Regions from separate parts of the Planococcus shenhongbingii genome, predicted to be linked through region 2. Evidence: riboswitches for the same ligand, from Rfam matches in the RefSeq annotation. Region 2 holds a riboswitch; each other region holds the start of a gene.
What was found. A riboswitch is a leader RNA that binds a small molecule or an ion and turns the genes downstream of it on or off. The one in region 2 is predicted to bind S-adenosylmethionine.
Positions count from the first base shown of each region.

Region 1: it holds a riboswitch for S-adenosylmethionine, as region 2 does, so the genes downstream of both, QWY16_RS18095 (LLM class flavin-dependent oxidoreductase) here and QWY16_RS16100 (O-acetylhomoserine aminocarboxypropyltransferase/cysteine synthase family protein) in region 2, are expected to answer to the same signal.
Region 3: it holds a riboswitch for S-adenosylmethionine, as region 2 does, so the genes downstream of both, QWY16_RS19120 (transporter substrate-binding domain-containing protein) here and QWY16_RS16100 (O-acetylhomoserine aminocarboxypropyltransferase/cysteine synthase family protein) in region 2, are expected to answer to the same signal.
Region 4: it holds a riboswitch for S-adenosylmethionine, as region 2 does, so the genes downstream of both, QWY16_RS09285 (aliphatic sulfonate ABC transporter substrate-binding protein) here and QWY16_RS16100 (O-acetylhomoserine aminocarboxypropyltransferase/cysteine synthase family protein) in region 2, are expected to answer to the same signal.

Region 1 is NZ_CP129235.1:3,736,464-3,743,941, reverse strand. Features, by position in the region: gene QWY16_RS18115 (GntR family transcriptional regulator) at 1-174, shown strand, start outside; gene QWY16_RS18110 (MmgE/PrpD family protein) at 171-1,520, shown strand; gene QWY16_RS18105 (maltose acetyltransferase domain-containing protein) at 1,680-2,240, shown strand; gene QWY16_RS18100 (CPBP family intramembrane glutamic endopeptidase) at 2,422-3,273, shown strand; SAM riboswitch class I at 3,527-3,633, shown strand; gene QWY16_RS18095 (LLM class flavin-dependent oxidoreductase) at 3,750-5,141, shown strand; gene QWY16_RS18090 (sodium:solute symporter family protein) at 5,259-6,764, shown strand; gene QWY16_RS18085 (hypothetical protein) at 6,824-7,183, opposite strand; gene QWY16_RS18080 (hypothetical protein) at 7,451-7,478, shown strand, end outside.
Region 2 is NZ_CP129235.1:3,328,292-3,335,769, forward strand. Features, by position in the region: gene QWY16_RS16085 (helix-turn-helix domain-containing protein) at 50-280, shown strand; gene QWY16_RS16090 (hypothetical protein) at 328-1,113, opposite strand; gene metX (homoserine O-acetyltransferase MetX) at 1,262-2,275, opposite strand; gene QWY16_RS16100 (O-acetylhomoserine aminocarboxypropyltransferase/cysteine synthase family protein) at 2,288-3,577, opposite strand; SAM riboswitch class I at 3,681-3,796, opposite strand; gene QWY16_RS16105 (glycerol-3-phosphate acyltransferase) at 3,928-4,569, shown strand; gene pepT (peptidase T) at 4,810-6,033, shown strand; gene QWY16_RS16115 (STAS domain-containing protein) at 6,098-7,117, opposite strand; gene QWY16_RS19420 (YczO family protein) at 7,299-7,478, shown strand, end outside.
Region 3 is NZ_CP129235.1:3,936,505-3,943,982, reverse strand. Features, by position in the region: gene deoD (purine-nucleoside phosphorylase) at 1-125, shown strand, start outside; gene QWY16_RS19140 (zinc-binding dehydrogenase) at 407-1,366, shown strand; gene QWY16_RS19135 (nucleoside deaminase) at 1,546-2,028, shown strand; gene QWY16_RS19130 (DUF4317 domain-containing protein) at 2,163-3,356, shown strand; gene solA (N-methyl-L-tryptophan oxidase) at 3,571-4,710, opposite strand; SAM riboswitch class I at 5,053-5,157, shown strand; gene QWY16_RS19120 (transporter substrate-binding domain-containing protein) at 5,285-6,100, shown strand; gene QWY16_RS19115 (amino acid ABC transporter permease) at 6,122-6,844, shown strand; gene QWY16_RS19110 (amino acid ABC transporter ATP-binding protein) at 6,841-7,478, shown strand, end outside.
Region 4 is NZ_CP129235.1:1,853,297-1,860,774, forward strand. Features, by position in the region: gene QWY16_RS09255 (hypothetical protein) at 1-384, shown strand, start outside; gene QWY16_RS09260 (hypothetical protein) at 689-994, shown strand; gene QWY16_RS09265 (hypothetical protein) at 1,118-1,801, shown strand; gene QWY16_RS09270 (DNA alkylation repair protein) at 1,962-2,630, opposite strand; gene QWY16_RS09275 (CPCC family cysteine-rich protein) at 2,793-3,137, shown strand; gene QWY16_RS09280 (homoserine/threonine efflux transporter) at 3,353-3,982, opposite strand; SAM riboswitch class I at 4,194-4,306, shown strand; gene QWY16_RS09285 (aliphatic sulfonate ABC transporter substrate-binding protein) at 4,464-5,453, shown strand; gene QWY16_RS09290 (ABC transporter permease) at 5,466-6,305, shown strand; gene QWY16_RS09295 (ABC transporter ATP-binding protein) at 6,320-7,033, shown strand; gene acsA (acetate--CoA ligase) at 7,035-7,478, shown strand, end outside.

The DNA.
Region 1 (7,478 bases), 410 kb from region 2:
TCGACGTCTTTGTCTCAAGCCGGACGTCCGCTGCGAAATGTGGAAGAACATAAGATGATGATTAGTGCAATCCAATCGGGGGATGGGGATGTTGCGGAAAGCATGGCGAGGTTCCATGTGCGAAAAGCGAAAGAAAACGCGTTTAAAAAAATAGCAGAGGGTGGAAACGGATGATGGAAACGAAAACATTGGTGCAAAATGTATTGAAGACAAAAATGAGCAACATTCCGGAAGAAGTAAAGCTCCATGGCAAAAGAAGCTTGTTCAACTGGATGGGCGTGGCGATTGGTGCATCAAAGCATCCATCGGTCGATATGGTGCTTGGGCTGAAAGAAGACATCAATTCTTCTGAACAGGTATCCATTTTCGGCCGTACGGAAAAAGTCGATCTGCTGCTCGGCAGCTTGATCAATGGCATGTCTTCGCATATTTTTGACTATGACGATACACATCTTGATACCATTCACCATCCGAGCGGCCCGGTTGCTCCGGTCGTGCTGGCACTTGCAGAGAAACTGAACCTGACAGGCGAGCAGGTCCTTCACGCTTTTATTCTCGGCTGCGAGGCGGAACTGCGCATTGCGAATGCAGTATATCCAAGCCACTACCATCTTGGCTACCACATCACGAGCTCTACGGGTGTTTTTGGGGCGGCTATTGCAGCGGGAATCCTGCTGGAACTGGACGAAGAACAGCTGACGTGGGCGCTTGGCATCGCCGGGACGCAGTCATTCGGCCTTCGGGAAATGTTCGGCACGATGACCAAACCGTTCCATCCGGGGAAAGCGGCGCAAAATGGCTTGATGGCGGCCATGCTTGCCAAAAAGAACTTCACGAGTTCAACAGAAGTGCTGGAAGCGAAACGCGGATTTGCCAATGTCCTAGCGCCTGAACATGATTTGTCAAAAGTGAACATCAAATGGGGAGAGCAATGGGAGCTGCTGAAGAACGCTTTTAAACCCTACGCATGCGGCATAGTTCTGCACCCGTCCATCGACGCTTGCATTGCACTTGGCAAGCAAGTAGCGGCGGAAGACGTAGAACGCATCGAATTGACCGTCAACCAATACGTGCTGGAGCTGACCGGCAAACCGACTCCGCCGACTGGACTTGCCGGCAAATTCAGCATCTACCATACAGGAGCCGTCGCATTCCTTGAAGGCGATGCGGGGGAAGCGCAATACGCAGACGCGAAAGTCGTTGATTCTAAAGTGGTCGCATTCCGTTCGAAAATTTCACCGAAAGTCGATGACAGCGTTAAAGAAGAAGAAGTGTATGCGACGGCTTTCCTGAAAGACGGCAGCACAATTGAGCATATCGTGAAAAATGCGACAGGCAGCATTGAAAACCCGATGACCGACGAAGACTTGGCCAGAAAGTTCAATAACCTGACCCATCCGATCATCGGCGCTGAACGTGCGAACAAGCTTCGGACAGCGATGTACATCATCGATGAAAAAACGGATCTGTCGGAATTGATTGAATTGACGAAAGCCGATACTGAAAAAATATACAATTGATACCAAAAGAGAAAGAGCCTTTAAAACGGAGGCTCTTTCTTTTGTTTTGTTTGGCTGTCTCCGCCGGTCATTTATCTATGGCAATTGATTTTTTTCTGTAGCCATTTGTCTGGAGAAGTAAGATGATATAAAAAAGAGCCATAGATGGGAGAGGATCACATGAGAAGCGAGAAAGAGAAAATGCTGCTAGGTGCACTTTACGATGCGACTGACCCTGAATTGCTGAGTGACAGACTCCAGGCACGGAGATTGGTCCGGCTGTTCAATCAGTCATTGGAAGCGGATGCCAACAGAAGAACCGGCTTATTAAAGGAACTGTTTGGCTCGACAGGAAACAAACTGGAAGTCGAACCGGTATTCCACTGCGATTACGGCTATAACATCTACGTTGGCGAGAATTTCTACGCTAATTTTGACTGCGTCTTATTGGATGTCTGCGAAATCCGGATTGGAGCGAACTGTATGATGGGGCCGGGCGTCCATATTTACACAGCGACACATTCGCTGAATGCGAAAGAACGTAATGCAGGATTGGAGTTCGGAAAGCCGGTTGCGATCGGAGCAAATGTCTGGATCGGCGGCCGGGCTGTGATTAATCCTGGCATAACAATCGGGGACAACACCGTCATCGCTTCCGGTGCGGTTGTTACGAAAGACGTGCCGGCGGGTGTCTTTGTCGGAGGCAATCCGGCCAGAGTCATCAAACAACTGGAAGAATAACTGATGCGGCTGAAAAGCCGGCCCATTCCAAAGCGGGATGGGCTGTTTTTCAATCTGGCTTCAGCAGTCTGCCCATCTTTTATTGCGTATAAAATTTTTTGAATGTTTCTTCAAATTATCTGTTTTTTAATAAAAAATTATATATATTGGAAATAAGCCATTGAATTTGGGAGGGGTAGTCATGAAAAGCTATTTTGATGAACAAAACCTTTCGAAAACGCACGGACAAGAAACACAGCCAGTGAAAAATAGGCATTTCCTGAAAACTTTTTTCGCATTGTTCGGTCTCGGTACAGTCGGCATCATTTTTTTGGTTCCTGCTTTAATCCCTCTAATTGAATCGCAGCTGCAAACGCTGCCCGATGCACCTGATATTCCAGTGGTTGTTCTTGTCCTGCTGTCATTGATCAATCCGCTGATTCTGCTGGTGGCAGCTGTAGTAGTGGGTTTGGTGACTGCCCCCAAGACAGGGCTGATATCCCACCTGTATTTTCAGATAAACAGAAAAGCGGATGATCCAAAGAAAGGCTCTTTCAAACAAGCCGTTCCTATTGGGATTATGGCGGGAGCAGGAGCGGCTGCCCTTGTCTTTGTGCTGGATCTTGTCTTTCAGCCATATCTTCCGGGGGCGCTTCAAATGAGCCGCGAGTCCAGGAATCTTTTGAACACGTTATCCGGAATATTCTACGGTGGCATTACAGAAGAATTGCTGCTCCGGTGGGGGTTGATGTCCTTGCTTGTGTGGGGCATGTGGAAAGGGTTCCAGCGTTCACGCAGTGCGCCATCTGCCGCTGTGTTCTGGATCGCGATTGCCATCAGTTCGCTGCTGTTCGCGCTTGGTCATTTCGGGGCAACCGCACTCGCCGTACCGATGACGACGGCTGTCTGGACGCGGATGATGCTGCTCAACGGGCTTGTCGGCATCGTCTTCGGCTGGCTGTATTGGCGAAAAGGGCTTGAAATCGCTATGATTTCACACGCATTCTTTCATATCGCTATGACGCTGTTTATTGTGGTCTGGTTTCTGATATAGTCAGAAACATCCCGCAATTGAAAACCGGTCTGTCACACATAATAACCTCCGTCCCTATTGCAGAAAAAAACAACAAACAATTTGAAAAAATTCAGAAGTAATATTGAGCATTTTTGGAAGCGCTTTAAACATGATGAGAGAAAGGGTTTAAAGATGAAAATGTAAATGAATACCATAAAAATTTATCGGACAATTTGAAATGTTTGGTTGACTTTAAAATATCCTAGTATTATGATTGGATTTAAATTTAATAATCTTATCCAGAGAAGCCGAGGGACTGGCCCGTTGACGCTTCAGCAACCTCTGACATTTGTCAGAAAGGTGCTAATTCCAGCAAGATTTTTTCTTGGGAGATAAGAGAGCGGATTCTGTCTATTTATACGGCCCTCTTTTCTCGATTGTTGAGAAAAGAGGGCTTTTATATTTTCAGCTGACGTCGCCGCACAAATTCATGATTAACAATGAGGAGGATGAATATGACGAAGAAACGAATTTACTTGAACGCATTTGAAATGGTATGTGCTGGTGGGCATCAGTCTCCGGGCTTATGGCTGCATGAAGACGACCGTTCCCATACTTACACAGACAGTGAGTATTGGATTGAACTTGCCAAGCTATTGGAAAAAGGGAAATTCGACGCAGTGTTCCTGGCGGATGTACTGGGTACTTATGATGTTTATAACGGATCCCGGGATGCTGCACTCCGCAACGCCGTCCAGTCTCCGGTCAATGATCCGCTGCTGGTAGTGCCGTTGATGTCTTCAGTCACGAAACATTTGAGTTTCGGTGTTACAGCTTCGGTCAGTCATGAACATCCTTATACATTTGCACGGCGCATGTCGACATTGGATCATTTGACTAAGGGACGGATCGGCTGGAACGTCGTTACCTCTTATCTGAAAAGCGCAGCACTCAATATTGGCCTTGAAGACCAGATGAACCACGACCAGCGCTACGATTTCGCAGCTGAGTACCTGGAAGTCTGCTATAAGCTATGGGAAGGAAGCTGGGAAGACGATGCGGTCGTCCGGGACAAACAGGCGAAAGTCTACACCGACCCTTCAAAAGTGCACGACATCCGGCATGAAGGGGAATATTTCAAAGTTCCTGGAGCTCATTTGTCGGAACCGTCGCCGCAGCGTACGCCGGTTCTGTTCCAGGCAGGTGCTTCACCTCGCGGCCGGGAGTTTGCGGCAAAGCATGCGGAATCGGTATTTACTGCCGGCCCCACAACCCAAGTGGTGAAAAAAGGGGTAACCGCATTGCGCGAACGCATCCAGGCAAACGGCCGCAATCCTGAAGACGTCATCGTTTACACAACGTTCACCGCGATCGTCGGAAAAACAGAAGCGGAAGCACAAGCCAAATACGAAGAACTGAAAAGCTATGTCAGTTATGAAGGGGCACTCGCACTTCTCGGCGGTTGGACGGGCATCGATTTTTCAGGCTACGATCCAGACGAAACGTTGGAGTATATTCAAAGCAACGCCATGCAATCAGCAGTCGAAGTGTTTACGCGTGCCGATCCAGACCGCAAATGGACCATCCGCGAACTTGCCACATTTGTCGGCATTGGCGGCAGAGGCCCAGTGGCAGTGGGGACACCGGAACAAATCGCTGATGAAATCGAATATTGGGTGGAAGAAACAGGAGTCGATGGCTTCAACCTTGCTTATACACTTGCCCCTGGAAGCTTTGTGGACTTTGTCGAACTCGTCATTCCTGTCTTGCAGGAACGCGGCCTTGTCCAAAAAGAATATGCAGAAGGCACGTACCGCGAAAAAATTTACGGCAAAGGCCAGACCGGATTGAAAGAAACGCATCCTGGTGCCAGCTATAAGCAATTGCATCAGCCAATTGAAAACTAGAAGGGGGAATGGATGTGATTACAGCTTACTGGATCAGTGTCGCGGTTTTTTGGATCGCCGGATTGACGCTATGGAATAAAATCTATCCAAAACCGAAACGGAAAGGAGAAGATGGCAATGCGTGAAGACACAACATGGTTGCTTCCATTTATCATCGTAATGCTTATTGGCTATTTTGCATGGACGACTTGGCTCGGTAAGAAAGGTGCTGTTCACAGCGGTTCGATGAAAGGCTTCGCTCTTGCCAAAGGCAAGATAAGCCCGGCGCTGGTCGGCATGAGCTTCGGCACCTCCTACGCAAGCGCGAATTTGTTTCTCGGTGTTCCGGGCTGGGCCTATACATATGGTTTGTCGACGTTATGGTATACCATTGGCTGCTTTGGCGTGACATGGCTCGGTTTGCTGCTATTCACAAAGACTTTCTGGCGCTATGGCCAGAAGAATGGCGGCAGCCTGACGCTTCCGCAATGGCTTGGCAACCGCTATAATAGCAAAGCACTACAGGTCCTCGTAGCGCTTCTGGTGTTGTTCAATATCTACTATATTGTGGGGCAGAATGTCGGGCTTGCTACAATGTTTGAAACAGTCATCGGCATCCCGTATATGTGGGGCATTGCGATCGGTGTCGGCATCACCATTGTCTACGTCAGCCTCGGCGGCGCGTTTGCCCAGATTGTCAGCGACGGTGTACAAGGTGCGGCAATGGCGGCCGTTTCAATCTTGTTGTTCGTGTCGCTGCTATGGACAATCGGCGGCGGCTGGAATGTCTTCGGCACGCTCCACTCGGAACTTCGCACAATTGACCCGGCGCTGGTGGCACCTCTTTCAAAAAGCGGTCCTTTCTATAGCGGCTTTGCCATCTTAAGTATCCAGTGGCTGCTGTTTTCGTTCGTGCTGCTGCCCCATCTGATGAATAAAGTGCTGACAGTCGAAAAAGAAGAGGATTTGCGGACGTTCACCTTAACAGCCGGGCTTTCCCTCTTTGTCTTGTCCATCTTTTCGGTATTTGCCGGCCTTGCCGCACGTGTCATCTTGCCGGGTTTGGCTTCAGCGGACAGTGCCATTCCGGCGTATATCATGGAAGCCTTCCCGGTCGTCATTGTTGCCTTGCTGGTGATGGGATTGATTTCTGCCATTCTGTCGACGACTGACAGCCTGTATCTCGGCATCACCAACAGCATCGGCAATGACCTCTATAAAGTGTTGGCAGTTCCACTGCTGTACAAGAACAAAAACCTGTCGGAACAGGAAATCGATGGCAAAGTGCTCAAAGCCTCGAAGATTTCATTGGTGTTTATTGGGTTGATTTCGCTGTATATGTCGCTCAACCGGCCGGAATCACTAGCATTGCTGACCAATTTCGGCACTTCTGCCATCATCAGCGGCATTGCGGCGCCTATCAGTCTCGGCTATTTCTGGAAGCATGCCAATAAAACCGGAGCCATCGCTTCGGTCATCAGCGGAGCTGGCTGCTATATGTTCCTGACAAGTTCTGGAACTGTCAGCCATGTATTCCAGGCTATGTTTTTCAGTTCGATGCTTGGCTTCTTCTCCATGATTTCAGGAAGCCTGCTTGCGGAAGCAGCCAAGAAACGGGATAAAACAGCGCAGCAAGCCATTTAAATATGTGCAAAATATGCAAAAAGAAGGACCTCCTTAATGCTGGGAGGTCCTTCTTTTAGTTAAAACGCATATTGGAACAGGCCATAATACAAAGGCCCGAGCAAGATGATTGTTGAGATTGCCATAAACAGGGTGCCGGCGACACCGGTTGCCGCTTCCGGCTCTTGTGCTTCAAACTTGTTTTTCAGTTTAAAAGCGAACAGGATATCCCAGAGCAGGGCACCGAAAAAGACGATTTTCCATACAAGCGGATCAAGAATCTGGTTATTGGTCACAAAACCGAACAATCCGATCCATGTCACAATGGATACAGCCAAATCGAATTTAATCGGAAAATCCGCATGGCGGCTGTGGATCAAAAAACCAATAGTGGTCGTGCCTAAAAGTGCTGCGTAAATAAACCATAATGTTTGTTCCATATTTCATTTCCTTCTTTAGTGAGACTTCTTTCATTATAGAAGACTTGGTAAGGGAAGCAAACATTTTTCATCTATAATCTGCCGTTTCAGGGTTATCGCCGTTTAACAGTCAGCTTGAATAAGGCAATCGCCACCGAGTGATGGCTCTCTTCATTGATCCGTAAACACGCTAATATATTTTAAAAGTAAATATTTATAGAAAACATTGATTGTTCCGATTTCTTTGTGCTAACATAAACAGCAATCAAGTGTCAGGTTATTGCCCTGTTGGAAGGAAGGCAATATGGCCTTAAAC
Region 2 (7,478 bases):
ATAGCCTGTTCCATCAATTATAATAAAAGAAAAGAGAGGAGATGATCATATGTATATGACAATCCCGGAAACTGCCGTTTTTCTATCAATGCCTGAAGAACAAGTGATGAGTTACGTGCTTGAAGGCCGTATTCGCGCAGTCAATGACGGAGAACAGTACTTGATCAATACCTCACAGTTCGAAACGCATTTCCAGCAGCTTGAGTTAGCAAAACAGGCCCTTGAAGAATGGCGTGCCATCCCTATTCCGGACGATGTGGATATTCAAGACGAAGATTAAGCAAAAGCATCTTAGCCGATTTTCAGGCTAAGATGCTTTTTTATTCCTTATTTTGGATAGCGGATATATTGCCGCTGGCCTTCGATGATTTTTTTATTGTCTTCGATCATTTTATCGTAATTCAGCTTTTTCATGTTTTCGAAGTCTTGATCTGCAATTACATTCAAGCCGTTCAGGTTCTTACGCATTTTTTCTGCGTTATCGGTGATTCCCTGAACAAATTTCTGTGATTCTTCCCCAAGCCTATTCCAGTCTTCAGTTGTTTTTAGAAAAGAAGCAAAAGCTTGGATTTCAGCATTTTTTTCCAAGAGCAGCTGTAAATTCAAATATTGATACAAAGTCAGCAGGTTTGCCGTTTCCAGTGTCTTAATGACGTCTGCTTCAACAATTTCTTTGCGGATCAATACGTCATTTTCATAATAGTTCTTGTAGTCTTTTATTAATGTAGTCAAGTTTTGCTGTATCTTCCAGAGCTCAGCAAAAGCTTCCCTTCCTTCTAAAACAGCTGAATCCAGTGTAGAAACAGGGATGCTTAACGGTTTTGTAAAAAAAGCTGCGTTTATTTTCAAATAATCCATGCCAATATTGAATATATTATTGCTCAAATCACCAAAAAGAGCTAAATGGCGCTGAGCTTCCAGCGCTTCTTCCCGGTTTTCTTCACCTGGGGTCACATAAGCAGTCGCAACAGACGCATTTTTTTTGGTGAATCCAGCCATGTAATAAGGCTTGCCGTTCACCATCCAAAAAATCGGATTCACAAATATGCCTTCCGTCCATTTTTTATGCTTCTTCACTTTTTTCAGGAGCAGCTGCGTAGCCTGGTCATTCATCGATGAATTTCTCCTTTAATTCCGTCTTTCTAAATAATATCATTCCTTAAACAATATGGTAAACTATTCAATTTTTATTAGATCCTTAAAAATTTCCTCTGTCTTTAAAAAACTTTCCTGTTGTTGTACTTCACAAAAAAACTCATGCTTATCGCATGAGTTGGGGAACTACTAAATTATCCAATTTCTTTTTAATATGGCCATTCCATTTCTCAAATTCAACGAGGAATCCATCGTGCCCGAAATCCGTTTCAATGATTTCCCAAGATGCATTCGGCAGGCCTTGAAGCCAGGGAATCAATTGTTCGCTTGGGTACAGCAAATCTTTTGTAAAAGACAAGGAAAAGATTTCTGCTTCTATTCTTTCTTTTGATACATCATGGGTATTCATCGCTTTCAGCAAGGTCAAGTAGCTATTGGCATCAAAACGCCTAGCTAATTTTTTCCCTTGATAATCAAGATAGGACTCCACTTCAAAACGGCTGTCATTGGAACAGCGGCGGAACCGCTGATCGAATAGATTGCCGCTCCGGTAAGTGACCATGGCGGCCATGCGCGCCAATTCAAAGCCTTTCAGCTCGGAGGAATCCGTATAATTTCCGTCTTTAAAGAGCGCATCATTTTCTATCGCCTGGATGCCAATCCAATTGAAAGCCACACCATAATCACTGTATGCAGGGGTCACAGCAAGCGGAAGAATGGCCTCAACAAAATCCGGGTATAAATGCCCCCATTCAAGTGCTTTCATTCCTCCCAGCGATCCTCCAAGGACCGCGGTCAGATGGAAAATGCCCAGCTCCTTTAACGCCGCATGCTCCGCCCGGACCATATCGCGGATTGTGAGATTTGGAAACGAAGCCCGGTATGGCTGACCGGTTTCCGGATTGATGGACAATGGACCGGTTGATCCATTGCAGCCACCCAGCACATTAAACGTAATGACTTGAAAAACGTTTGTATCCACGGCTTTCCCTGGTCCGATCAATCCTGACCACCAGCCTGGATTTTCAGCACTGCCGACTGCAAATTGATCGCCTGTTAAAGCATGGCAGACGAGAATCACAGGAGCACCTTTTTTGCCGCACCGTTCGTAGGCAAGTTCTACGTTATGCAAGACTTCCGTCGACTCCAGGGAAAGTGTTCCTATGGATACTGTCGTCATTTCCGTCCCCTCCTATACGTTCTCGAGTACCGCTGCCTGAATTGCTTGTTCAAGGTCGGCGATTAAGTCTTCTGGATTTTCCAATCCTATCGATAAACGGATCAATTCTTCCGTAACACCTGATGATTCCAGTTCTTCTTTCTTCAATTGCTGATGCGTTGTCGAAGCCGGGTGAATGATCAGCGATTTCGCATCTCCGACATTTGCCACATGAGACCATAACACAACGCTGTCAATCACTTTGCGCCCTGCTTCCCGTCCGCCTTTGACACCAAAATTGACAATCGAACCGTATCCGTCTTTTAAGTACTTTTGTGCCAATTGATGAGATGGGTGGTCTTCAAATCCAATGTAATTGACCCATTCGACTTGAGGGTGAGCTTTTAAGTATTCCGCTACAATACGGGCATTGCTGTTGTGGCGTGGAATGCGCAAGTGCAAAGTTTCCAATCCCTGTAAAAAGGCATGGGCACTTTCGGCGCTTAATGACGGACCGAAATCACGCAGCAATTGAACGCGCAGTTTCGTCGCGAAAGACGCACCTTCCACATCAATGCCGTAACGGATTCCATGATAACTTTCATCCGGTTGTGTATAGCTCGGAAATTTTGGATTATTCCAGTTGAATTTACCGCCATCTACAACAACTCCTCCGATGGTTGTTCCGTGTCCGCCAATCCATTTTGTTGCAGAATGGATAACGACGTCAGCACCGAACTCAATCGGGTTGCTGCCATATGGCGAAGCGAATGTGTTATCGATCAATAAAGGAATCTGATTTTCGTGGGCAATGTTTGCCACTGCTTCTACATCAAGAACATTCAAACTTGGATTTCCGATAATTTCTCCAAAAATTGCTTTTGTCTTATCGGTAATGGCTTCACGGAAGTTTTCAGGGTTTGTACCGTCAACAAATTTGACGTTGATGCCATACCGCGGCAATGTGTTGGCAAAGAGACTGTATGTACCTCCGTATAAATTGGCGTCCGCAACAATTTCATCGCCCGCTTCTGCTACGTTCAAAACAGAAAATGCAATAGCTGCCATTCCTGAAGCCAAGGCTACAGCAGCTGTTCCGCCTTCAAGAAGCGCCACGCGCTGTTCGAAAACATCAACCGTCGGGTTCATAATGCGTGAATAAATATTTCCTGTTTCTTTTAAACCGAATAAATTTTGGGCGTGCTCCGTATTTTTAAACACATAAGAAGTCGTTTTATGGATGGCTACACCTCTTGCTCCAGTAACTGGATCCGGCTGTTGTCCTCCGTGTAATAAAAGCGTTTCTGGTTTAAAGTTTGTCATTTTGTTTTCCTCCTAAGGTTTTTTTGATGGAAACCATGGTTGAGGAGGAATAGAAAAAAGCCCCCTTCAATTAAGAAGAGGGCCGTGATATACGGATTGCCTCCTCTCATCTGCCAGATCCCGTCTTGCCGGATCTGTAGGACTTAGCACCTTTCCAAGCATTGCTTGTTGGTTGCCGGGCATCATAGGGCCTATTCCCTCCGCCTCTCTTGATAAGAGTATTCAGATTTAGTTTTCCATCATGTTGAGTAGTATAGAATATAACAGATAAATTTGTCAAGCGCATTTTTTCAAAAGATTTTGAAACCTATGACTTATTGAATACGTTTACTGTATAGAGGTGAACAATAATGATTCTATGGATTGCACTTGCACTCTTTTCAGGTTATTTTATCGGTTGTCTTCATGGTTCTGTTATTGCCCAGCTGCTGTCCGGCGTAAACGTCAAAAATAAAGGCGTCAAAAATTCAGGGGCTTCAAACGCAGCTATCGTTCTCGGCTGGAAATACGGGGCGCTTGTTGCTGTTCTTGATATTTTTAAAGGAGCAGCTGTTGTTATGGGATTCCGCTTTTTGCTAAGCGGATCTTCTTTGCCGGATGAAATGGTCTGGATGCTGCTATTTCTCGCAGCGGCCGCTGTCGTTTTCGGCCATAACTTTCCGTTCTATATGAACTTTGATGGCGGAAAAGGGACAGCTTCAGTCATCGGCGCCATGCTGGCCCTTGATTGGAATCTTGGCCTTGCCGGCGGTCTGCTGCTGGTGCTGGCAGCACTGGCTACCGACTATTTAGTGGTCGGGGTTCTCGTATTATATGGCATGTTTTTTGCCATTGCCTTTTGGCCGGCCGAAGGCATATGGCCTTTAGTCACCGCCTTCGCTTTGTTTGCTATGGCAGTCTGGAAGCATCTCGAGAACATCACGCGCATTAAAAACGGAACAGAAAACAAGGTTTCTTCTGTTTTCCGGAAAAAACCTGCCGGCTCTGCTTAAGAAGCCGGCAGAGGCAGCGGATCCGCTGCCTTTTTTATTGTCTAGAATCGTATTTTTTGTCTTGCTGGTCGTATTTTTATCTTTACTGGCCGTATTTCGTCTGCTACTGGTCATATTTTATACGTTGCTGGCTGCATTTCATTTTTCCTCTGAGCTGACTGCGCAACACTTGGGCGAATTGCCAAAATTCCCTATTTTCATGCTAAAATAAAGTGATTACATACTTAGGGGGAACTGTATATGTTTGAAAAGCTGATTGAGCGCCTTGTCCGCTATGCAAAAATTGATACACAATCGGATGCTGAGAGCACTGAAACACCTTCTACGCCGGGGCAATGGGATTTGTTGCATGAACTCGAAAACGAAATGAAAGAAATCGGCTTGGAAGATGTCAGCATGGACGAATTCGGTTATTTGTTCGGCACTTTGCCTGCCAACACAGAAAAAGAAATACCCGTTGCCGGCTTTCTGGCGCATGTCGACACCGCTACGGATTTCACAGGAAAAAACGTCAATCCGCAGCGCATCGATGATTACGATGGCAGCGACATTCAATTGAGTTCTTCCGTCACCATGGCAGTCGCCGACTTTCCTGACTTGAAGAATTACGTCGGCCATACTTTGATTACTACTGACGGCACTACTTTGCTCGGTGCCGACAATAAAGCGGGTGTTGCCGAAATTATGACCGCCATGGAATACTTGGTTCAGCATCCTGAAATCAAGCACGGAAAAATCCGTGTAGCTTTTACACCGGATGAAGAAATTGGCCGCGGACCACATAAGTTTGATGTAGAGCGTTTCGCAGCTGACTTTGCTTATACAATGGACGGCGGGCCTCTTGGCGAATTGCAGTATGAAAGCTTTAATGCAGCGGCTGCCAAACTGACGGTCCAAGGGAAAAGCGTTCATCCCGGTTCAGCCAAAGATAAAATGATCAATGCCCAAACGGTCGCTATCCGCTTCCAGGAAGAAATGCCAAAAAACGAAGTGCCTGAACGGACGGAAGGCTACGAAGGGTTTATCCACTTGAACAGTTTCAACGGCAATGTTGATAAAGCGGTTCTTTCTTACATTATCCGCGACTTTGACAAAGAAGCTTTCGAAGCGAAAAAGAGCCATATGAAAAACGTGGCTGCTAAACTGCAAGAGCAGTATGGCAATAAAGCCATTAAACTTGAGATTGAAGATCAATATTACAATATGCGTGAGAAAATTGAACCAGCAATGGAAATTGTCGATACAGCCGAAACAGCTATGAAGACACTTGAGATTGAACCAAACATCGTGCCTGTCAGAGGTGGTACAGACGGTTCCCAATTATCTTATATGGGCTTGCCCACACCTAATATTTTTACTGGCGGTGAGAACTATCATGGCCAGTACGAGTTCATCTCTGTGCAGAACATGGAAAAAGCCACAAAAGTCATTATAGAAATCGCGAGATCGATGGAACAAAAATAAGCGCCCGCGGGCGCTTATTTTTGTTCATGCTTCAACGCTTAAGAAACGCTGTCACTTTTCATATTTAAATAATGCTGCGTCCATTTTGTGCAAGCGCATAGTGGATGCCGTGCTGCAAAGTTTGGAAGCAGTTGAATTTTGATAAATTGATGCCCGACTCGGTAATGACCATGCTCATTTGCGGAGAAATGCCCACTAGTACCGTATAAGTTCCGATCAGAGATGCCGTTGACCCCAATTTCTCAATCAAACTTGCAGCGTGCTGTGTGAAATTATCGTTCAATCCTGTTAAGTCCAACAGCAAATATCTTGCTTTATAAGTCGGTAAATTTTGCAAGGTTTTTACCAATAATTCTTCTGCACGCGCTTCATCATAAGTTCCGAGAAGCGGCACAACGACGATATCTTCGAGCACTGGAATAATCGGCGAAGAGATTTCCTGAATCAATGCATTCAGTTCTGCTGTTTTTTTCTCGACCAGTTTTTCAAGCTGATTGATCTGCTCTGCTTCTTTCAAGCGAGCCAGCCGGTGAATATTTTCTTCAACGTTTTTTTCTGAAGGAAAATATTCAATAATCGTTTCAGGGTAGCCTTCAATTTGATGGTGGATCACACGGTACCAAACGTTGCGCCCGAAAAGCGACGTGAAGATCCCAGCGTAATGGGCTGCCAGGTAACTGCCTCCCTGCTTTTTCCCTTGGGCTACATTGATTTTATGTTCCCAGCTATTTCTCAAATTGACTTGGAGCGTGCTTTCCGATTCATTCATTTTCTGAATCTCGGCTTTTCCCCATCCTGCAGAAGCATATGTATTTGTTATTAAGTTCGCCGCTTCTGAAATGCTGACATTTTTCCTGCTCGTGAAATAGTCGCCCACTATCAAACCTTGGCGGAACCCCGTAGACTCCATCACTACGTTTGCTGCGTCTTCTCCTGATATTTCTTCTATTGAATCAAAAAATGTTTTCATCGCACTGGCCGTCCAAAACAGCACAGCATCCTGGCCTTCGAATAAGAATCTGCCTTCATCCAAATCCCATGCAAATTCTAGTCCGCCTACATTTATTGATGGTTTAGTTTCCATATTGCAGCTCCTCCCACTATTAAAATTTATTTCACCATAACCCTCTTGTTCCACTTATTAATCTGCAGGCTTATGTAATCACTCTTTCTATGATACAAGATTGTGTTTACATCTTCAGGTTTGAGATTCGATAATTAAAGGAATACAAAAATAACCATACAAAAAGAAAGAGGTGCTCCTTGTGTCAGACAATAAACCTTTTAACGAAGAAAATCGCGAAACAAGAGATAGTCGCCCCATGGACAATCCGGAACAGATAAAAACAGACAAAGAAACAATGCATGAAATGTTTAAAGAAGAACAGACTGTCGATGCAATTCCATTGGAAGATTTGAAGCAAAATATGGAAGACGAAGAAAAT
Region 3 (7,478 bases), 610 kb from region 2:
CCGGAGTTAAGGCATTAACCATTTTGACAGTAAGTGACCATATGATTACTCATGAACAAACCACCCAAGAGGAAAGACAAACTTCATTTACGCAGATGGTTGAAATCGCTTTGGATATCGTTTGAAAGTAGTTGGATTGAAGATTTTTCGAGCAGTGAGCCGGAAAACAGGGTGGCCAGACAGTTGCATGAAAAGCTGGGATTTAGAGCAGATCCCCGGTAATCGACGGGGAAGTCATTCATAAACTGGCGTATTAAGAAGAGAAAACATAAGAGCCCCGGTAATTTTCCGTCAGGAGAATGCCGGGGCTTGTTTTTTGGCCCTAAGGTGAAAAGTCTGCATAAAATCTATAACTTTGTTATGTTTAAGCTGGATTAACAAACATTTATTAAGAGGAGGAAACAGCATGAAAGGTTGGCAATTTACTAAAACGCATGAACCACTTAAGCTCGTAGAACAGGAAGTTCCGAAAGCGGCTCCAGGACGTGTAGTGATTGATACGGCGGCAGTAGGTTTATGCCATTCTGATGTTGGGACTCTGGAAGATGAGGGCTGGATGGCATTGATGCATCCGCCAGTTATTATGGGCCATGAGAATGCGGGAACAATTTCTGAAGTAGGGGAAGGCGTCACGGATTTTAAAGTAGGAGACCGGGTCGCTATCTGTCCAACCGGACCATCCGGCACGAATCCAGGATATCATTATGATGGTGGTTTCGGAACAAAAATTCATGCGCCAGCAGAAGATTTAGTTCATGTTCCTGATGGACTTTCAATGGAAATGGCTGCTGCGGCGACGGATGCGGGTATGACTTCCTATTCCGCCTTGTTTAATATAGGACAAGCAACTCCTGATATGAAAGTCGGTTTAATTGGTATTGGCGGACTGGGTCAATTTGCATTGCAAGCGGCTATTGCAAAAGGATTTACAAATGTCTATGCAGCAGATGTGAGCGAGAAAGCGCGTGAATTGGCTAAAGAAATAGGAGCAGTAGAAGTTGTATCTGATATCAAAGATTTAGCAGACAAAGAGTTAGACTTAATTGTGGATTATGCCGGGTTTGGTAATACCACTTCAGATGCATTAGAGGTGGTTAAAAGAGGTGGAACTGTCGTATTGGTAGGCATGGGGAAACTGGAAACTACCATTAACACGGCCACTTTTATCACAGGCGCTAAGAGATTATTAGCAAATGTGGGAGGGACGCCTCAGGATATTGCTGAAATTTATGAATTGATGGCGGCAGGCAAACTGAGTCCAAAATTAACGAAGATTAAATTTGAAGACATTCCTGAAGGCATTGAAAAACTAAAAGCTGGAGAAGTACAAGGCCGTTTAGTAGCTGTGTATGATGGAAGTGAATAAATATTAATAGGTAATTACATCAAAAAGTCTCAATGGAATTTGTTCATGAGACTTTTTGATTTTGTAAAAGACAGTCTCCTCCTCTCAAAGAGCTCCTATGCAAAATTAGTAGAGGCAAAGGCTATCTCAAATCTAAAATAATTGACTTTCGGATAGTTAGCGATAAAGGAGGCAGAAATATGATCAGCGAAACCGATTTAAAACACCTGCGGCGCTGTGTGGAACTCGCGGAAACGGCTTTGGAAAAAGGAGACGAACCATTCGGCTCTGTCCTGGTATCAGCTGCGGGGGGAGTGCTTTTTGAAGACCATAATCATGTGGCCGGCGGTGACCATACGCAGCATCCCGAGTTTGCGATTGCCAGGTGGGCAGCAAATAATCTGGCTCCTGAAGAAAGAAGCAAGGCAACGGTCTATACTTCCGGTGAACATTGTCCGATGTGTGCAGCGGCTCACGGATGGGTTGGCCTGGGCAGAATCGTGTACGCCAGTTCTTCTGAGCAATTAGCCGGCTGGTTAAGTGAAATGGGCGCTGCACCGTCCCGTGTCCGGAATCTGGCCATTCCGGATGTGATTACGGATACGGAAGTGGAAGGACCGGTTCCTGAACTGTCGGAACAGGTTCATCAATTGCACCGCCGATCATATGAAGCAAGCCGGTAAACAGATTGTGACATCATCTTCATTTCATTTGTTGTTATAATATAAGAGTGTCAAAAGCTGAACCGTAGCTTTGAACACTCTTTTTTTTTTTGCGCACAACACGGATTTTACTAGCCAGGGAGTTGGAAATAGAAATGAACAATAAAGATATAGCAGATATCCGCAAACGATTTAAGCTCGATACTGATTTATTGAAAATCGCGAACATTTACAATGTGTACATCCAGCAGGAAAGCAGTGAAATCTTTCACGAAGAAAGCCGCTCGTTTTCTTTATTGGACCGGGAGCAGCAGGAGCTGTTTCTTGCCAATTTCAAGAAGGTATTGGGCGGGAAGCTCGATGTGAAACTGTTTGAAGTGAAGTTCCAGCCGCAGGAAGAGGGCCAGGCAGACCATACGCAGCGGCTCCTGTATGAAGGCCTCGAGGCAGAGGATGTGGCGGAATGGCAAGCGAATATGCAGCGCATCGCCTTGAAGATGGTGGAAGAAAAACCGTATGAAAAAGATATGGTCATCACGTTTATTCGCGGAACGTATTTCAAAACGACGAAGCGCCAGGCAGATGAAACGGAAATCGACATGCGGGATGAAGTGTTTACCACGCCGTTTATCCTCGGCAGCATGAACCAGACTGAACTGCCGAAAAGTTCACTGGTGTTTGACTTTGTCGAAAAAGAATTCAAGTCAAATGTGTTGGTCGATCCCGTCATTAAATTGGCTTCTCCAGTTGGCGGATTTTTGTTCCCGAGCTTCACGGACAATGCCGCGGACATTCATCACATCGTTTATGCTTCGGGCAAAGCGAACAAACCGGATTTCCAGTTTATCGAGAACGTCTTGAACGGCAACGAAATCATGACCGCCGAGGAAGATAAAGCAGTGTTTGAGGAAATTGTCAAAGCCGTGATCGGAGAAGAAGTGAATTCAAGAACCCTTGCCGGTCTCTATGATGAGATCAATCTCATGCTGGAAGTGGAAAAAGAAGCTGAGAATGAAGATGAGGAGCCGCCAGTTTTGGATACGGTAGAAGTGACACGTGTCTTGAAGGCGAGCGGCGTCAAAGATGTAAGTAGCGAAAAAGTGGAAAGGGCCTTCCAGCAAGTGGTGGAAGACAAAAACTACGAAATGAAAGCGAGCCACGTCGTGCCGAGCTACGCGTCCAAGTCGATCAAAATCAACACAAAAGTCGCGGAAATCAAAATCAGCCCGCAAGACTTACGATACGTCAAAGGCGTCAATTTCAACGGCAAACGCTGCATTTTGATTGAAGTGGAAGAAGACACGATGATTGAAGGGTTTAAACTGCTTGAGGAAGAGCAGCTGGAGTAGGGATTTGAGCAATTCCTCAGTTAATTGAAATAGGCTGTCTTAAGGCTTCAAAATATCGTATATTTCCCGGGAAATAAAATGTTTACTGGTGAAGACAGTTGCGAATTCTCTTTAGGCTCTCTTCGTTCATCAAATTAAATCATGAAAAAAAGCATCTCATAAGAGGTGCTTTTTTTCTGTCTGTATCCTTAAGTATTAGCTATAAGAAAAATCACTATTTGAATCGCTTGAGAGAGAAGCTGGAAATATCAAAGGCGCTTTGGCCTTCCAAAGCCATTTGGCTCAATACTTCTCCCATCGCGCTGCCGAATTTAAAGCCATGCCCCGAAAAGCCGCAGGCAAAAATGACTTGCGGATGGTCTGGATGATAATCAACGATAAAATCATGGTCGTGCGAGTTTGTATACAGACAGGTTTTTCCTTGATTCAATGTGCCGTTTGCTTCCGGCATATAGGTTTGAAGCATATGCCTTAAGTCGCCTTCATCGCTTTCATACAGTCCGAAGTTCTGGGTATGCACGTCCGGGTCAATCGACTGCCCGCCATCCGATTTTCCGATTTTGAGGCCGGCACCATTCAAATTAGGGAAACCATAAGCTTTTTTATCACCGTCCTCGATAAAGAAGGCTGGAAATTTGGCACCGCTGAACAGATCGGAAGGTGCATCAAACCAGCCGACGGCTTTGCGTGTCGGCTGAATCGGAAGGCTTAACTCCGGCAATAACTTTGCGGCCCAGGCACCGGCAGTGATAATTACTTTTTTTGCATAAAAGAGAGTATGGTCGGTTGAAATTTTTATCCCATTTGCATTATTCACATCGATGTGCCGAACGGGTGTATTGGGGACAAGATTCGCACCGTTTTTAAGAGCGGTTTCCTTGTAAGCCCGGATGGCCGCCTCGCTGTAAATGATTCCCGATCCTGCTTCAAAGCACCCGATAAAGTGGTCCGGCACCGAAAAACCGGGCCACCTGCTTTGGATTTCCTGGCCGTTTAAGATTTCCAAAGGGAGATCATATTTCTGAGCGGCCGCGATTGTTTCTTGCAGAAAAGGCGAATCTTTCGGGCCAATGCCAAGAACACCGGTTTTTTCAAAAATTTTGTAGCCTGTCTGCTGTTCGAGCTCCTCCCATAATCGCTGGGCACGCTTCACAAGCGTCACGTATTGTCTGCCTTCACCATAAGCATGCCGGATCAAGCGGGTGTCCCCGTGATGGCTTCCGTTAATGTGCGGCGGGTCGAAGGCATCAATTAGCAGGGTCTTTGCATTCTGTTTCGCCAAAAAGGCGCCAGCAGCCATTCCCATCGTTCCCGCACCTACGATGGCTACATCATATACAGGTTCTTTTGTCATTGCCAGTTCGCTCCGCTCTTTTTTAAATTTGGGCCATTGTTCAGAAAGTCAGGACAGCATAAAGTGAATTAGTAAAAAGGCATAAGAAGTATTATTAGATAGTATTTAAGATTCGAATTATTGTCAAATGGGCTGTTCAAACTTTGAAGTAGGGCAGAGGAAGCCCTCTTTGCAGAGATTTCAACCGCAACTACAGCGCTGGCCAGTAAAATGAGCTCGTGTATTTCGATCATATTCTTTCTGTTTTCATAAAAAATAAGCGATAAAAATTCAAAATAGAGAAAAATGTATTTGACAGAACGGGCAATGTAAAATACTATCTGTATTATGTAAAAATTAAATAACTTATCAAGAGAGACTGAGGGACAGGCCCAATGACGTCCAGCAACCATCATTTTTTATGAGAGGTGCTAATTCCTGCAGAGCGTTTGCTCTGAAAGATAAGATCTAGATTAAAACCTATTTCCTATCGGAATAGGTTTTTTGTGTTTTTTGGCCTCATTCATTCAAGCAGCGCAAAGCTTTGGGTATGAAAGAACTTTGCGACTCTCTTTACCAACAAAGGAGTTTTAACATGAAAAGAAAACAGTACATATCCCTTTCTCTGGTTTTATTGCTAGGCGCAGGCGGCGTTCTAAGCGGATGTTCGTCAAAAGAAGCAGCAAGTGCTACAGGCGAGCAAGTGATTCTGGTCGGAACGCAAAACGATTATCCGCCTTTTGCTTTTGCGGATGAGAACAACGAACTGACCGGATACGATGTAGAAGTGGTCAAAGCGGTCGATGAGAAATTGGACGGCTACACGTTCGAATTCACCGCCGTTCCATGGGACAGCATGTTCCTGGCGCTGGAATCCAATAAAATCCAGGCAATTGCCGATCAAGTCGCAAAAACTCCGGAACGCCAGGAAAAGTATTTGTTCACCGATGAATCTTATTTTGCAGCGGAAACCGTTATTGCTGTGAAAACAGGAAGGGAAGACATTCAAACCATTGAGGATTTGGAAGGCAAGAAAATCGGCGCTTTAGCGGGAGATTCTTACACATTGTTGCTTGAGGAGTACAACAAAAAAGCAGAAAAAGCGATTGATTTGAAGTACAGTGAAAGCGGCAACCCTTCAGAAATTTTGCAGGATGTGCAAAACGGCCGGCTTGATGCTTATGTAAACGATCCGATCATGATTAATGCAGTCTTGGAGAAGAATGATTTGGACGTTGAAATTGTCGGCCAGCCTTTGGTTAATGATGATATGGGAATCGTATTGAAAAATGGGGAGCAGGGCGAAGAATTGAAGGCACTGATTGATCCCATTTTGGAAGAACTCAAGCAAGATGGCACTTTAGTTGAACTATCGAAAAAATGGACTGGCGGAGAGTACATCCCTGAATAGGTTTGTGGAGGGGAAGAGACAATGGAGAATTTACTGGATATCAATTTTTTAATAGAAAGCTTTCCGGCAATTATTTCACGGCTGCCCATCACCATAGGGATTGCGGTAGGTTCATTGATTTTAAGCTTGTTTATTGGCGTGACTACCGCCCTCATCAAAATTTACCGGATCCCGGTATTAAGGGTGATTTCATCCATTTACGTATCTTTTATCAGAGGAACCCCTTTATTGGTTCAGATCTATCTTGTATTTTATGGCATACCGAAAATTATTTATTATTTGCAGATCGAATACGGCTGGCTCCAATCGGCGGACGTCAACAGCATTCCACCTGAAGTTTATGCGCTATTGGCGTTTTCCGTGAATCTGGGAGCATACTTGTCCGAAACGATCCGTTCCGCTATTGAATCGGTTGATCGCGGGCAGTTTGAAGCCGCTAAATCGATAGGCATGAGCCCTGCACAGATGATGCTTAAAATCATTTTCCCGCAGGCTCTGACAGTAGCCATACCTAACCTTGGAAATATGTTTATCAGCACCATCAAAGATACCTCTCTTGTTTTCATTATTGGCGTTATAGACATTATGGGGCAAGCCAAAATTCTCGGTTCCCGCGGGTTAGCATTCTTTGAAGTGTATATCGCGGTATCGATTGTCTACTGGATTCTTTGTATAGCAGTAGAGCGATTGCTCGTGAAAATCGAGAAACGGGCTCGCAGATATGAAAGAGGGATTGCTGCATGATCAAATTGGAAAATATCCATAAATATTACGGTAACCAGCATGTGCTGAAAGGGATAAACCTTACAGTTGCCAAAGGTGAAGTGGTTGCCATTTTAGGGCCAAGCGGTTCAGGTAAATCAACATTATTGCGGTGTATTAATTTTTTGGAGCAGCCTAGCGGCGGAATTGTTGAAATCAACGATAAAAGAGTAGATGCTGAAACAGCGAGTAAAGCAGATATCGTTTCTTTAAGAAATTCGACAGGGATGGTCTTTCAGCAATACCATCTATTCAAGAATTTTACCGTTCTGCAAAATGTGATGGTCGGTTTAACCAGTGTCAAGAAAATACATAAAGTTGAAGCTAAGAAAAGAAGTATTGAAATTTTAGAAAGGGTAGGTTTAGCGAATAGGTTAAGCCACTACCCTGCACAACTTTCAGGCGGGCAGCAGCAACGGGTTGGGATTGCTCGTGCACTTGCACTCAATCCGGAAGTCCTATTGTTTGATGAACCGACTTCCTCACTTGATCCAGAACTGGTTGATGAAGTTTTGGCAACGATCAAAAAGGTAGCCAAGGAAGGAAATACGATGCTTATTGTGACACATGAACTGAATTTTGCACGTGACATTTCAGACCGCGTCATTTTCATGGA
Region 4 (7,478 bases), 1.5 Mb from region 2:
CATAAGCCCGAATCTTTTATTGACATTGCACTCCAAAACAAACTATTATACGAAGTTCTTTTTGCACGTTATAAGCCTTATGCATGTCTGAGCTGGGAAACCCGGGAACTGCTCTTTTTGAACGAGCAGCTTGAAAAAGAAAATACGCTGGAAATCCCTTTTAATCCTGGCAATGTCATTGCCTTTGCCTTAACTCATGAATTCGGGGTGTTTATTGAAGAGAGCAAGCTGTGGTGTTGGGAATTCCAGACCACGGGACATGTTTCGGAATCCCTGAGAGCGTTCCCCTATGCGACAAGGGCGATTTTCCAGCGCCATGATTTTTTGTTTCTTACCATTTCGGATTACGAGGTGCGTGCTTTTAAACCATTCGTTAACAGATAGTAAAAAGGGGAGCCCCTAAAGGATTTGGTTTGGGAAAGATGCTTTTATGTACGGTTTATGGGGAATAATTGTATTGGTTTAAAAAGGGAATTTCATGCGGTAAGAGGAATTAAAAGAGAGTAGGGAAAGCATTCTCAAAACGCTGCCTAAAATAGTTTGTTATGGCAACGATCCTTTTTAGTTAAAATGCGATGATACCTTTTAATCGGGCCTTCGCTCGAATGGAGTAATAGAGCAGAAAAGTTCTGTTTTGTCACAGTAATTGAAAAATGTTGGTTGAGGATTAGAAGAAACGGGGGCTTTGATGAAAAAATTTTATGCAATGTTGATTGGCAGCTTTCTGCTAGCAACCATTTTTTGTGTATTTGGACAAGGAATCGCATACTTTTTGAGTGAATACTTTGTATCGCTTTCGCCAATTTATTACTTAACAGGGTTGACTATTTTTGGCATCCTTCTATACCTGGCATCCGGTTTTTTGCTATTTCGTTTATTCACGAAACAGGAAGCTGTTTCAAAAAATCGTGAGTTTTATTTGTTGATTTTATTCACAGTAGCACCTAGTGCATCCACTTGGTCTTTTTTTGTGACGGTCATGTGGTGGGGATAGAGTTCAGTCAGCCGCTTAGTGAAAACTGGCTGCGTCATTAAGCATTTGCATAACTTTAATTCATCTCTATATGAAAGTGTTAGTAAACCTGCATTATTATAGAAAAAGTGAGAAGGGGAAAATATGGCTGAAATATGGATTGCAGAAGAAAAAGTTTCAAACAAGTTTTTAGAAGAGTTAGGCCATTATATAAGGTTCGACGGAGAATTAGAATCTGCATATTTCATCGGTGCTGATGGAGAAGGTTATGTAGAACAAAACAAAAATTTTTTACTGGAGTTTCTACTTTGCCAAAACAGGTATCCTTTGTTCATTACTTTTATTGTGTACGAGGAACAAACTGGCGAATATCGGGCTTTTTTACATGAAAATAAAATTGATTTCACGTTAAGCAGCCTTGAAGAAAAAAGGACTTATTATGATTTCTCTGGGAAGCACCAATATCACCCGCCTTGCTTTACTGCAAGGATCACTGATTCGGATTCTTTAGCTTTTTTGCTGAATAAAACATACTGGCTGGCCGCCGAGAATGAGTTTTTCTCAATTTCTTTTTCCGACAATTTACTGTTCGAATTAGGAGAAGTGGTTGAGTGGAAGAGAAAAAGAAAACGGTCGATTGCAAGTTTCAAAATCGGGCAGGGAACCACCTTTATGACCATTTTTCACGACGGGGCAGGGTTCTACTTATTCTCGAACGAGGAGAAATATTTCCTTCTGGAGAAACTCATTTCAAACTTGCCGAAAGATACAGTGATCACACAGATAAATGATACGCTGGTAACTAACCAAAATTCCGAAGAAGAATAGTGCCTATTTAAAGCCCCCTAGTGAAATGGACAGCCACTGAAGCTTTAAGGGCGTTTCCGATTAATGATAAAATCCTACACTTTGACTACATATATTCAACGCATGTAGATCAAAAAATAAGAGCAGTTTTAAAAAACCTCTGAAAAATTTTCAGAGGCAACTAATTATTATGCCGTTTGTTAACTTCAATCGAAATGAACTCCGGCAAATAGTTGGGAGTGCATCCTTTTGATACGACTTCGTCTTTGTAGAGACCCGTTTTCTCACCCAGTTTAATGCAGCGTGCGCGATTCTTTTCATCGTAAACGCCTATCCAGCCTGCGGTGAAATTCATCGCCCATTGAACTTCCGGTTCTTCCTGCGTAATAGCAGCTTCCATTACAGCTAGCAAGTCTGCGGTGTTATCAGGCGGGGTTTGTCCCGTCCATCTCAATCGCCCTTGATAATACCAGAAAGCTCTTCTTTGTAGAGCAGAAGGACTCTGTTGCCATGACCCCATCACTGCCAGGGTCTTCTTGTCTTTGGTGAGCTGATTCGCCATTAGCCAATCCATTAAGTTGTTGCGCTCATCAAATGTGTGCGTCTGCATGTCCTGATCAAGCTCATTCAGCACCTCTGGTGAAAGAAGTTTTTTGTCCATGATTAAGATTGCTAACAGGCGGGGCAAAAACGCTCCGGTTGACCAAAGTTCCATCGCGAGTTCGTGGTCTTTTTTAATGTCCTTCGCGATTTTCCGTAAGTCGCCTAGCTTCGTGTGACTGGTGATCTGAGCGAGAATGTCTTCTGCTGTTGAAGAGCGTTTGATTTCAGTGCCTTTAGTTTCATTCATTTTATAAAACTCCTTTATTAAAGCTGTTCCCACCCATAAGACAAGAACAACGTCTTTAATATAATCATAACATTTACTTCCTTTTAGTTGGATGCGAAAAGAGCATTCCTTTGTAAAGAAACTGTTTGAATGAATAGTAAAATTTGGAAAAGGGGTTTTTAAATGAGAAGAGAAAAATGCCCTTGCTGCGGGTATCCTACATTACAGACAAGAGGAGATTTTGAAATATGTATACTTTGTGATTGGGAAGACGAAAACCATGATGAACTTTCTTCAGCGGAAGTTTTCGGAGGACCCAATGGAGATTATTCGCTCGAAGAAGCAAGAAACAATTTTCAAAAGAACTTTAATATGTACAGAGAGAAGAATGATTTTGATGCCATTATAGTCGGGAAGAAAAAATTAATAAAAGCTTATGAAGGGTGGGAAAAAGACAAGCAGGCAAATAGAAAAGAAAAATGGAATGAGATCCGCAAGTTAGAAAATGAGCTGAATTTGCTTTCTTGATTTTACGTATAACGAATTTGGAAAAGCTGCTTGCATCCAAAAAGAGATCCGAGGCCGATCCAGGCACAACTTTTCGTCTTTATTGGATGCCCTCATGGATTGTTGTAATCAATTTAAGGACTGGATGAAAGAAACATGATTAAAAGAAAACGTCAAAAAGCCGTTCAGTTGCCTGAACGGCTTTGGAGATTCCACTTGAACGGTTAATCCATCGGTCAAATCGCGGTTTTTATTCCAAAACCGACCAGTACTGCACCCGCCGTCTTTTGGAAAACCTTTTGGAATTTCGGGTCATTCAGCCATTTTTTCGCTAAATCCATGAGGTTCACCAGGAACAAGAACCAAGTGACAGCCAGCAGAGTTAAGATGAATGCCAACACCATCAATTGCTGGTTTACATTCCCGCTTATGTCGATGAATTGAGGCATAACCGTGATATAGACCAACACGGTCTTGGGATTAAGAACATTGCTCAGCAACGCTTGCCTGAAGGATTCTTTGTTGTGCCGAACGGAAGAGGCAGCCGGCTTGCGTGCCTGTTCCTGAATTTCCCCTAAAGAAAATCCGCTTTTCGAGAAAAAGCTTCTGATTCCTAAATAGACTAGGTAGGCAGCTCCTATATATTTGATCAAAGTGAAGAGAACGATCGATTGGGCAATCACTACCGCTAAGCCCAGAACCGCAATCAAGGTCCAAAAAGAAAGACCGGCTGCCATTCCGAGCGTCGTATAATAACCGGCCTTAGGTCCGTGCCGAAGCGTATTTTTCATCAGCAGCATCGTGTCCGCCCCAGGTATGATCACCATCATGGCAGCTATTGAAATATAGGCAAACAAATTATCCACAGCAATTCCCCCTAATAGAAAATGAAAAAAGTAATTCCAGTAATTTTACATGGTTTGAAAATTTAAAGCAATCTGACTAAAAAAACTTTATATGAAAAAAGTTCAGAAGGAAAAAAATTCAAAACTGGTTGACTTTTAATTCGAGCCTATTGTATGATAATTCCTAATGGTTCGACTGATTGAAAATTTGTACATTTAAAAGTGAATAGCACTCTTATCAAGAGCGGCGGAGGGAATAGGCCCTGTGAAGCCCGGCAACCAACAGAATAACATTCTGAAAAGGTGCTAAATCCTACTGATTCGATTGAATCGGAAAGATAAGAGGAGGATTTTCTGCCCTCTTCTTAATTGAAGGGGGCTTTTTTATATTTTGGGTTCAAGAAAGGAGAGCAGTTGTATGTGTAAAACCTAGTAAACGAATCTGTTAAGTAAATAAAATTATAAAAAGAATTATTAAAAATTATGTCGGGAGGAATTTAGAATGAAGAAGATTATTGCAGTTGTGTTGTTGCTAGTAGGTGCGTCGTTTATCTTGGGGGCTTGTTCAAATGCACAAGGAAAAGAGCAAGGCGCGTTGAAAAAAGTAGTTCTGGATTATGCCTATTACTCGCCAACGAGCTTGGCTTTAAAGGAATTCGGATGGGCAGAAGAAGTTTTTGAGAAAGAAGGCATCGAAGTGGAATGGGTTCTGAGCCAAGGAAGCAATAAGGCATTGGAGTTTTTGAATTCGAAAAGCGTAGATTTCGGATCCACTGCGGGAGCAGCTGCGTTAATCGCAAAATCGAATGGCTCACCCATCGAGTCCGTCTATATTTATTCGAAACCAGAATGGACTGCGCTGGTAGCAACGGAAGATTCACCAATCAAAACAGTCGAGGACTTGAAAGGCAAGAAAGTTGCCGCCACTTTAGGAACGGATCCCTACATCTTCCTTCTGCGTTCACTTCAGGAAGCAGGCCTTTCATCGAAGGATTTGGAGATTGTGAACTTGCAGCATGCGGATGGCGCCAATGCCTTGTTAACTGGCCAAGTTGATGCGTGGGCGGGCCTTGATCCGCATATGGCAAGAGTTGAAGTGGATTCCGGCGCAAACTTATTCTCGCGTGACCATGACAAAAATACATATGGCACGTTGAATGTCCGGTCGGAATTTGCAGAACAGAATCCGGAAGCTGTAGAAAAAGTAATTGAGGTATATGAGAAAGCGCGGAAATGGGTTGTAGAAAATCCGGATGAAGCAGCAGAAATCTTGGCAAAAGAAGCAGACATGGAGTTGGAAGTGGCTAAGAAAAGCATCGAGCGAAATGATTTCTCAGATCCCATTCCCGGCGATAAGCAAATCGAGGCACTTGAAGAGGCTGGCGCTGTCTTGAAGTCGGAAAACGTGATTAAAGGCGATGCAGATATTGAAAAAACAGTTAGTGAATTAATTATTGACCGATTTGCGAAAAAAGTGATCGCAACGGAATAGGGGGCGAATTGGATGACGATCAACGCTAAAACTAATGATTTTCCGATAGAGAAAAGTAGTAAGCCGAAATCCCGCACGGATTCAAATAAGTTTAGAGGCCTGGTACTCGGGTGGATATTGCCGATCGTTCTTTTGGTCTCTTGGGAAGCAGCCGCACGTCTTGGCTTGATAGACACCTATGTTTTTCCAGCCCCTACCATAATTTTTCAAAAGATTGTAGAGATGGCTCAAGACGGAACCCTTTGGGGGCATATCGGCATTACTTTTCTTCGCGTACTGATCGGGTTTTTTGCCGGGACTATGCTGGCCCTTGTATTGGGTTCTTTTGTGGGCTATTTCAAGTGGTTTGAACAGCTTGTGGATCCATTGATCCAAGCATTCAGATCGATTCCTTCCCTTGCCTGGGTGCCCTTATTCATTTTGTGGATGGGAATTGGAGAACCGTCCAAAGTACTGCTGATTGCAGTGGGTGTTTTCTTTCCGGTTTATTTGAATATCGTCTCCGGTATTCAAGGTGTAGACCGCAAGCTGATTGAAGTTGGGAAGATTTATCACTTTACTTCGTTCCAGATTGTGCGCCGAATCATTTTGCCAGCATCTCTGCCGTCTTTTCTTGTCGGCTTGCGCAGCGGCGTCGGCTTGGGCTGGATGTTCGTTGTCGCTGCTGAACTGATGGGCGCAGGGCAAGGGCTCGGCTATTTACTGGTTGTTGGCCAGAATACATATTCGCCTGAGCTCATCATGGCAAGCATCATCCTTTTTGCCATACTCGGGAAGCTGACAGACGCTTTATTGAAATCGCTGGAAGCGCGTGCCTTGAGATGGCAGGATAATTTACAGAACCAACAATAAGAGGAGGTGTCAATATGCTGGAAGTGAAAGAGGCTTCAAGGACATTCAATAACGGACTTGCAGGATTTAAGAATCTATCGTTTTCCATTCAAGAAGGTGAGACGGTTGGAATTCTGGGAACGAGTGGATGCGGGAAAAGTACCCTTCTCCGGGTGTTGTCCGGTCTGGATAAGGATTTCGAAGGAGAAATAAAAATAGCTGAAGCGGGCGAACAGCCGATTGGCATGATATTTCAGGAACCTCGGCTTATGCCCTGGCTGTCGGTCAAAGACAATATTTTATTCGGAAACAAAGATGTAAAAAATGTAGAAGTGCGGGATTATTTGGATCTGGTAGGGTTAAGCGATTTCGGGGATTATTATCCGAAAGATTTATCAGGGGGAATGGCTCAAAGAACCGCTATTGCCCGCGCGTTGATCGGGCAGCCGGCTGTGCTGCTTTTAGATGAACCTTTTAGCGCACTGGATGCATTCACAAAAATGCAATTGCAGGACTTGTTATTGGAAATTCAAAAAAAGCAGCTTTCCACGATGGTGGTGGTGACGCATGACATTGACGAAGCGCTGTATTTATGTGACCGCATCTTCATCCTTGGCGGACAGCCGGGTTATCTGCAAGCGGAATTGACAGTGGAAGCTGCAAAACCAAGAAATCGCGGAAGTGCACTTCTTGCAGAAAAGAAATCAGAAATACTTAATCTACTACAGAGTAAAAAGGTGGTCGAGTAAAATGGCAAACAGTACAATTATCCAACCAAATAAAGGGCATTATAATATCGCGGAAGAATTACCATCTTGGGAAGATTTCTCTTGGAAAGATATAGAGTCGAATTTCAGCTGGTCCCAAACAGGAAAAGTGAATATGGCATATGAATGTGTAGATCGCCATGTCGAAGCAGGATTTGGGGAAAAAACGGCCCTCCATTATATTGGAGAACAGGAAGAATACAAACTTACATATCGTGATTTGAAAGAAAAATCTGATCTATGGGCGACGGTGTTAAAAAAACGCGGGGTGAAAAAAGGAGACTTCGTATTCGTGTTTTTGCCGAAGCACCCCGATTGCCATATTGCCATGCTTGCAGCCATTAAACTTGGTGCTGTCGTCGGGCCGCTTTTTGAAGCATTTATGGAAGATGCCGTAAAAGAAAGAATCCAGGATTGCGGAGGCACT